DNA from 3 places in the Clostridium sp. CTA-19 genome. Region 2 is predicted to be linked to each of the others. Evidence: predicted binding sites of a transcription regulator. Region 2 holds the regulator's gene; each other region holds the start of a gene.
What was found. Region 2 encodes NrdR, which represses ribonucleotide reductase genes. Its sites were predicted from a motif close to CACNANATNTNGTG; they were not measured.
Positions count from the first base shown of each region.

Region 1: a site for NrdR is predicted at 1,368-1,381, ahead of ACYUE0_RS02750 (vitamin B12-dependent ribonucleotide reductase). Genes of this name have one in related genera too.
Region 3: a site for NrdR is predicted at 1,205-1,218, ahead of nrdD (anaerobic ribonucleoside-triphosphate reductase). Genes of this name have one in related genera too.

Region 1 covers NZ_BAAABH010000003.1:97,522-100,743, reverse strand. Annotated here, with positions in the region: gene ACYUE0_RS02760 (CvfB family protein) at 1-277, opposite strand, end outside; gene ACYUE0_RS02755 (gamma carbonic anhydrase family protein) at 413-919, opposite strand; gene ACYUE0_RS02750 (vitamin B12-dependent ribonucleotide reductase) at 1,491-3,222, shown strand, end outside.
Region 2 covers NZ_BAAABH010000001.1:97,825-101,046, forward strand. Annotated here, with positions in the region: gene sigG (RNA polymerase sporulation sigma factor SigG) at 1-696, shown strand, start outside; gene ACYUE0_RS00450 (YlmC/YmxH family sporulation protein) at 937-1,197, shown strand; gene nrdR (transcriptional regulator NrdR) at 1,286-1,741, shown strand; gene pgeF (peptidoglycan editing factor PgeF) at 1,850-2,569, shown strand; gene ACYUE0_RS00465 (response regulator) at 2,577-3,222, shown strand, end outside.
Region 3 covers NZ_BAAABH010000010.1:33,738-36,959, forward strand. Annotated here, with positions in the region: gene nrdD (anaerobic ribonucleoside-triphosphate reductase) at 1-1,188, opposite strand, end outside; gene ACYUE0_RS07325 (cold-shock protein) at 1,658-1,855, shown strand; gene ACYUE0_RS07330 (hypothetical protein) at 2,234-2,410, shown strand; gene ACYUE0_RS07335 (hypothetical protein) at 2,503-3,222, opposite strand, start outside.

The DNA.
Region 1 (3,222 bases), on a different contig from region 2:
TAATAAATGAACCAATACGGCTTTCATCAACAACTTCTAAGTAAGCTATTTCTCCAACTGTTGCTAATGGCTCTTTCATAGTACCTATAATTCTATCTAAAGAATCCCTATATATAAACACCTCAAGTTCATCACCAATTCTTATATCATTTCTTAACGCACTTTTGTTAGGTAATAATATATCATCTGATGAATTTCCTGTGGTTCCATCTAAATAATATCCAAATTCTGATCTTCTAACAACTTTTAAATTATTTATTTCACCAATTTTTATCATAATTTCCTCCTAATTTTTTCCTTTTGTGTTATTGGACAATAAACCTGTACTCATCACACTGAATATATTTATTTAATGTCTCTACAAATTTTTAAAAACATTGTTCTTTTAATTCTAAAAATCTGTTTTATTTTATTAAATATTTTTATGTTCATTTGCCATCTTCACATATTCTATTGCTGATTTTTTTATATTTTCTATTTCTTCTGCTGTAAGTTCCCTAATAACTTTTGCTGGTGATCCCATACAAAGTACACCAGATGGTATTTTTTTACCTTGAGTTACTAAACTACCTGCACCTATAATTGTATTTTTTCCTATCTCCGCATTGTTTAAAATAATTGAACCCATGCCTACTAAGACATTATCATTTATTTTGCATCCATGTATTATTGCATTATGCCCTATTGTAACATTATCCCCAATTTCTGTTGGTACCCCAAAATCATTATGAACAGTTGTATTTTCTTGAATATTTGTATTTTCCCCTACCTTCAAATAGCTCATATCACTTCTTAAAACTGTTCCATACCATATATTTGTATTTTTGCCTATGGTAGCTTCTCCTACTATGGTTGCATTTTCTGCTATAAAGCAACTTTCATCTATAATTGGACTTTTTCCCTTAAATGATTTTATCACAAAAATCACTCCTTATCATAAAAATATATTCATACCGACCTTTAACTATACACTACTCCTCATTATATCCTTTTACGTTAGGTATATTCAACTACTAACTGAATGTATATTTAAATACTATAATGCTAACTTTATAATATATAGTTCCAAGTTAACTTTAAGAATTGTTTATTTTAAAACTTGGATACAAAGAGAGTAATACAATTTTACAAGAATGTAAATTAAATACTCCCTTTTGAATTAAGATATTTTTAAGTTATTGAATAAATCTAAATTGAATCTTATTTTGCTATATTAATTAATAAATTTATTTTTATAATTTAGTATATATTATTTTATATACTTATTTTTTTCTACAAGAGTACAAATAATTCTATTATTTTCGAATTTTTTTTCATTATTGTTATAAAATAATAATTGTTGATTAAATTTAATCCTTGTTATATAATACAACATATAGTGCATATTATACTACATATAGCAATATGTAGTATTTTTATTTCGTTAATTTTCTACGCTTAGGAGGTGCAATACTAGTTAGTTTTGACAGTTAACTAATCTAGTGATGATAATGAGTAATATAAAAAATTTATTTAAAAGATATTATACAAAAAAACTTGATGGAAATAAAAATCTTACTGTATATGATTTATTCAAATGGAAAAAGATTAATGTTTTTATAAAGGACTATAAAAGTGATAAAGTTTTAGTTGATATGAAAGATCTAGAATTTCCTATTCACTACTCACAAAATGCTTGTGATATAATTGCTTCAAAATATTTCAAAAAAGCAATGGTACCTAATGAATGTGGTTATGAAAATTCACTTAAAATGGTAGTTGATAGAATTGTTAATTTTTGGTGTGAAGCCTTAATTGATGAAGGCCTAATTAATTCTGAAAAAGAAAAAGAAATCCTTTATGATGAATTAGCATACTGTTTTTTAAATCAAATGTATGCTCCAAATTCGCCACAATGGTTTAATACAGGTTTAATGCATTCCTATGGAATAAATAGTGAAAGTTTAAATAATTATTATTTTGACCCTAATGAAGGAAAGGTAGTAAAAAGTAAAGATGCCTATACAAGAACTCAAGCTTCTGCCTGCTTTATACTATCTATAGAAGATAAACTTTTAGGAAAGCATTCTATATCTGAACAATTTGTAACAGAGACTAAATTGTTTAAAGGTGGCTCTGGTACTGGTACAAATTACTCTAATATAAGAGCTAAAGGAGAAAAACTTTCTGGAGGTGGTATATCTTCTGGAATTATGAGCTTTTTGAAAGGTTTAGATAGAAACGCTGGAGCTATAAAATCTGGTGGAACTACTAGAAGAGCCGCTAAAATGGTAGCTTTAGATATCGATCACCCTGAAATATTAGATTTTATTGAATGGAAAGCAAGAGAAGAAGATAAAGTTAGAGCCTTAGGTAAGATGGGGTATGACGCCAACTTTGAAGGTGAGGCTTATGAAACAGTCTCTGGTCAAAATGGCAATAACTCTATAAGATTTAGTGATGACTTTATGCAAAAGGTTGAAAATCTTTCTGTTAATCCTGAAGAAACTATAGAGTTAAAAGGAAGAGTAGACCACTTTATAAATAAAAAGGTAAAAGTAAATTTATTATGGGATAAATTTAACACATCTGCTTGGAAATGTGCAGACCCTGCACCTCAATTTGATGATACTTTTAATAGTTGGCATACTTGTCCATGTGGAGAAGATGGTTTATTTAACGCTAAACATAATAGAATAAATTCTACAAATCCCTGTGGCGAATATGCTTTTATAGATGATACATCTTGCAATTTAGCATCTATAAATCTTTATAAATTTTATAATAATGAAGATAATTCTTTTGATTTAGAAGGCTATATTCACTTAGTTTCTATTCTGCAATTAGCTTTAGAAGCTTCTATACATTGGGGTCAATTTCCAACTGAAGATATAGCTAGAAAAACTCATTTATTTAGGACTACCGGTCTTGGAGTTTCTAATCTATCATCTTTACTTATGGTTATGGGATACCCTTATGACTCTGATGAAGCTAGAGCAATTTCTGCATCTTTAATAGGATTACTTACAGCTACTTCCTATAAAACTTCTGCTATAATGGCAGAAAAATTAGGTTCATTTGAAAAATACAATATTAATAAAAAATATATGTTAAAAGTTATAAGAAATCATTGTAGAGTTGCTAAAGCTTTAGACTCTGACTATGAAAACTTAAATTATAAACCACTTGAAATTAATCATAATATTTTAAGCAAAATCGGCTGTGAAAAATTAAGTAAATTAC
Region 2 (3,222 bases):
CTACTTTTTAAAATGCAAAATGGAGATGACAGCTGTAGAGAAAAATTTATCAAATGCAATTTAAGACTAGTTCTTAGTGTTATACAAAGGTTTAATAATAGAGGTGAGAATGTAGATGATTTATTCCAAGTTGGGTGCATAGGTCTTATAAAAGCAATTGATAACTTTGACTTAAGTCAAAATGTAAAATTTTCTACTTATGCTGTGCCTATGATTATTGGAGAAATTAGGAGGTATTTAAGGGATAATAACTCAATTAGAGTTAGTAGATCTCTTAGAGATATTGCATACAAGGCACTCCAAGTTAGAGATAGACTAGTAAATAAGGATAATAAAGAACCTACAGTATCTCAAATAGCTAAAGAATTAGAGATACCTAAGGAAGAAGTGGTTTTTGCTTTAGATGCTATACAAGATCCAGTTTCGTTATTTGAACCGATTTACCATGATGGAGGAGATGCCATTTATGTTATGGATCAAGTAAGTGATAGTAAAAATTTAGATGATAGTTGGCTTGAAAATATATCTATAAAAGAAGCAATGAAGAAGTTGACTGCTAGAGAAAAATTAATATTAAATTTAAGATTTTTTGATGGCAGAACTCAAATGGAGGTAGCAGACGAAATTGGAATATCTCAAGCTCAAGTATCAAGATTAGAAAAAACAGCATTAAAACATATGAGAAAATACGTTTAGAGCCTAAAAAGGCTCTATTTTTTTATAAATGTAATATAAGTTTTGGTATTAACATATAAATAGTACAAGCTAGTTAGTATAGAATTAAAACTATAAAATTATCTATTCCAAAACTTGGATACCTAAAATAGTGAGATATGCTCTGAATCACTTAGAATTCAACACTGTATCTTGCATAAAAATATTTTAAAGTTATTGAATAAATTTAAATAAAGCACTAAATAAAGGAGTGGGAGATGAATGGAAAATTCAATGTATGCTATAAATAGTTTAAAAATGATGGAGGTAATAGATATAAACACTGGGGCTAAACTTGGATTTATAAAGGATTTAAGAATAAATTGTGATGAGTATAGAGTAACATCAATAGTACTTCCTACTCAAAAGACTGGATGGTTTATGAAGAATACTGACATAGAAATACCTTGGGAAAAGATAAAGAAAATAGGACTGGACGTAATATTAGTTGATGGCGATGGAATAATAAGTTTTGATGAATAAAATAAATTTATGAAAATTTTATAGAAATTTATTTTAATATGTGTATAATAAGAATATAATAAATTCTTTAGGAAAGTAGTGAATTGATGTGAGATGTCCATTTTGTAGTAGCGAAGACAGTAAAGTTGTAGATTCTAGATCAACTGAAGATAATTTGGCTATAAGAAGAAGAAGAGAATGTCTTTCTTGTAATAAAAGGTATACTACATATGAAAAAATAGAAGAAATGCCTATACTAGTAATTAAAAGAGGTCAACATAGGGAATTTTTTAATAGAGAAAAGTTAATAAGAGGTATAGTTACTGCTTGTCAAAAGAGACCAGTAACGAGGGCCATTATAGAAGATATAGCTAATGATATAGAGAAAAGTTTAAATAATAAAATGATGGTAGAAATAAAATCAGAAGAATTGGGAGAAATGGTCCTTGAAAAATTAAAGTATATAGATGAAGTAGCATATGTTAGGTTTGCATCTGTATATAGACAGTTTGATGATATAGATACTTTTATTCAGGAAATTGATAAATTAAGAAATTTAAAATAAAACACTATAATTTTTGTAGTGTTTTATTTTTATATAAAAAATCTAAAATCAATAATTAACTTATATATTTTGTTTTAATATAGTTTTTAGAAAAAAGGGGAAGATAAAATGGAAATTAAAAATATAAATGGCTATGAATTTTTAACTTTTCAAAATGACTGTGCAGAAATAGTATTTTCCACTTCTAAACAGGGTTTAAATTTAAATAAAAATTTGAATATAGGTTTAGAAAATTTAGATAAAGTAAAAGGATTTTTTAAGTTAGATAACATAGAATACTTAAATCAGATTCATAGTGATATAATATATAGTTATAATGAAAAATCTATAAAAGAATTAGATGGAGATAGTATTATAACTAATAAAAGAAATATAGGTATAGGTATATTTACAGCTGATTGTGTTCCTGTTATTATTGTAGATAATAAAGAAAAAGTTATAGCTGCTATACATAGTGGTTGGAAAGGTACATATGAAAAAATAGTATTAAAAACTATAAACAAGATGGTAAAAGATTATAATATAAATCCCAAGGATTTAAGTATATATATAGGGCCGCATAACAGATCATGCTGCTATGAAGTTAGTCAGGAACTTATTGAAAAGTTTAAAAACTTAGATATTTATAAAAATATAAATATAAATCAAGGAAGATATTTAGATTTAGAAAAATGCATTTTTGCTCAGTTAGCTTTAATAGGAGTGGAAAAAGAAAATATAAATACAATTAAACTTTGTACTTATTGCTGTGAGAATTATAAATTATATTCTTATAGAAAAATAGATGAGAGGGAGGGAAGGCTATTTTCATTTGTATATATGAAATAGCAATTTTATGGCGGAGAAAAAAATTTTAGTTGTCGATGATGAGGAACATATATTAGAACTTATAAAATTTAATTTAGAAAAGGAAGGATGTAATGTAATTACATCTAACACTGGTGATTTAGCATTGAAATGTGTAAAAGAAAATCATCCAGACTTAATATTATTAGACCTTATGTTGCCTGGAATTGATGGATTAGAGGTATGTAGAATTATTAGAAAAGATCCATCAATTTGTGAAATACCTATAATAATGATAACAGCAAAAGGTGAAGAAATAGATAAAATATTAGGATTAGAATTAGGGGCAGATGATTATATTACTAAACCATTTTCAGTAAGAGAATTAGTAGCTAGAGTAAAAGCTATATTAAGACGAACAGGTAGTAAAAAGGATAGTTCAGATTTTAAATTTGATAATATTACTATTAATTTTGACAAACATGAAGTGAAAATAGATGGTCAAAGGATTGAGTTAACTCTTAAAGAGTTTGAGTTACTTGAAATTCTTATAAAAAATGAAGGTAAGGTAGTAACGAGAGAAGTTTTACTTGATAAAATTTGGGGATATGAATATGTTGGAGAAACTAGAACAGTAGATGTTCATATAAGACACTTAAGACAAAAGATAGAGAAAGATGATAAGAACCCTAAAT
Region 3 (3,222 bases), on a different contig from region 2:
CGGCTCTCCATTACAATTACTCATAAGGTAAGTTCTACATCCCATTGTTGCTGGCATATATCCTTTATCGTAATATTCCTTATTGAAATCCGCATCTATATTCATAAATGTTGGATTCATTCTCTTACTAGCTACTCTACAAGCTAATTTAAATAAGTAGTAGTATGGATCATTAGGCTCCTTATTTATTCCTGTTTTAACTCTAAATATTATGTTAGGGAAAATAGGTTGTTCTCCTTTACCTAATCCTTTTTCATATTCAATTAAAAACTTTTCACATATAAGTGCTGCATCTTTATTATCAGGCGTTCCAATATTTATTGATGAAAAAGGAACTTGTGAGCCTGCTCTAGAATGCATTGTATTTAAATTATATACAATCCCTTGCATAGACTGTTCAATCATTCTATTAACTTTTTTCTCTACTGCTACTTCTATGTTTTCTTTTGGGATTCCTAATTCTTCAAATTCTTTTCTTAATTCTTCTCTTGTTGGTTCTACAAATACAGATAAGTCATTATCAAAATCTGGATGAGATTGTCCTCCAAACATATCATTTTGAGTTGATTGAAGTAATATACAAGACAGTTCTGCTGCTGAGTCTATACGTTTAGCTTTTCTTAGATATCCATAACCTGTGTTAAAACCTCTCTCTAACACCTCTTTAGTTGGTATATGTAGACAGTTTACTGTTAAGTTATAACTATCTAAGTCATGATAATATAGATCTCCATTTTCATGGGCTTTAGATAAATGCTTTGGCATTGTTGATAAATTAAACCATTTATTTGATTCACTTGCTATTCTAAGAAGTTTTGAACTAAAGTTGTTTCCAACATTTGCATTATCTCTATCTGTTTCCACACCTATTTGTTCAATGGCCTTCATTAAATCTGATTTAATTTCTCTTAATCTAGTTCTTTCTTTTCTATAGTTAGCATAAGCTACACCTATAGGCTTATGCCCGTTTTCTAATAATGTTTCTTGAACCATATTCTGTACTTGCTCTACAGTAAGTTCTTCTACATTTAATTTTTCAATTCTTTTAATTATCTTTTGAGTTAATTCTATTTTTTCGCTTTCAAGTAGATTATATGAAATTTCATCTGCTGCACCTTTAATTGCATTTGTTATTTTAACAGAGTTAAATTCAGCTCTTCTACCATCTCTTTTCACAACATATAGCATAAACTACCCCCTCAAACACGATATATTGCACTCGGTCTATTATACTCTAGTAAAATATTTATATCAATTAGCGAATGTGTATAGAAAAATGACTTAAAACTTAAAATTCTCATCTTAATGTATTCTTATTTCCTTTTTCACTTATGTAGTCAAATTGACATGTTTTTTTTCTAGCTTTATATTATAATTTTTTATATATTAAATTATGCACTTAATTATTAACCCTATTTGTTATTTTCAAATTATTTTGCTTATTTTAATATATTGAGTATAATCCTTGTATAGTACCGTATGTACTATTTTTATTAACTTAATTATGAAATTTTATAAATTAATTTTTTATATTAAACTTATAAAAAAGATTAAATTTAAATATTTAATAATATTTATAGTATAAAAATTTATAAATAGTAAAAACTAGTATCAAATTTAAATTTTATGAATTTGTTTTATTTAGGAGGAATTTTTTATGATAGGTACTGTAAAATGGTTTAATGCCGAAAAAGGATTTGGATTTTTATCTGTAGAAGGTGAAGAAGACGTTTTTGTTCATTTTTCATCCATAAAAGATGATGGTTATAAATCCTTAGAAGAAGGACAAAAAGTAGAATTTGATGTAGTTGAAGGTGAAAAAGGACCTCAAGCTACAAATGTTTCTAAATTATAATTTTTGATCCTATTTATGATAATTTTTATAATTTTAAGATTATCATGATTTCAATAAATGCTTAAACTATAATTTAAAAAACTTTAACCTGTAAATTATTTTATTTACAGGTTATTGTTATGAAATAATTACTAATCATATTTATTTTTATACTTCTAATGAATACTGCAATTAATATTTGTTTAAAATATAAATACAATATAAAGTTTCAAGTTAACTTTTAAGGTTATTAATTTCAAAAGGTGGCTATTTACAAAAGTGCTCACATCATAGAAAGTACCTTAATTTCATAAATATATTTAGAATAAATTAAAATTCTATCTTGTTTCACCATAGCTATTTTTAATAAACAAAACTTACATAAAAGAGGTGTTTTTATTGTTTGGTAAAATTATAGATTTAAATAGTACTGACGCTTTTGTTGAAATTTCTAATAGTTTTATAATAAATATTCCGCTTAATTCATTACCATCAAATTCTAATGTAGGGGACAATGTAAATCTATCTACATTACATAATAAAAAAGATACACTAAATATGTCTAATTTTTTTTAATGTAACTAAAATAAACACTATTAACTTTTAATAGTGTTTATTTAAAATTTCTATATAATCTTTTTAATTTATCAAAACTAAATATAAATGAACTAAAAATTTTCTGGTTTTTCTTTAGTTATACTAATATTCCAACCGCCGTTCTCATATACATCATTTATATAATAAATTTGATCATTAGATCCTGCTTTTCCTGAAAATGTTATGATGCCTTTATACTTAGTTGATGTATATCCCTCTGTTTTCAAACTCATTACTGCATCAAACTCTTCTTCTTTTTTATCACCAATAAGAGTTACATTATTTAGCTTACTTAAATTCTTTTCAAATTTAAGCAAATCTGTTGATAATACAAATTTAGCCATTTCTAAATCTTTATCTAAGTTGACAGCAACTTTTAAACCTTTGCCTTCATTATTTAAATATTGATCTAGACCTTTCAGTATAGAATTATAATAAACTTTTTCAAAATCTAAGGGCTTTCTTATGTTCCAAAAGTTCTTTATTATGTCATTATCTAATCTTTTAGAAACTATATAATTATTATTTCCATCATAAAAATTAGCACCTTCAGCTTTATCTAATCCTGTAATATAATTAAATTTATGTATATTTTCAGGGCCTTCATATATTTCAAAAATATAGTCTGGTGACAATGTACTCTTTTCCTCAACTTTTTTTGCCTTTAAAAGTATTTTATAAATGTCATTTATTACATCTTTATCTGTAACAGTAAACTTATAACTTTGGTCTCTCGTACTTTGAATAGTTATTTTCATAACATTGGTATCTTTCATAAAACTAAATGCCCC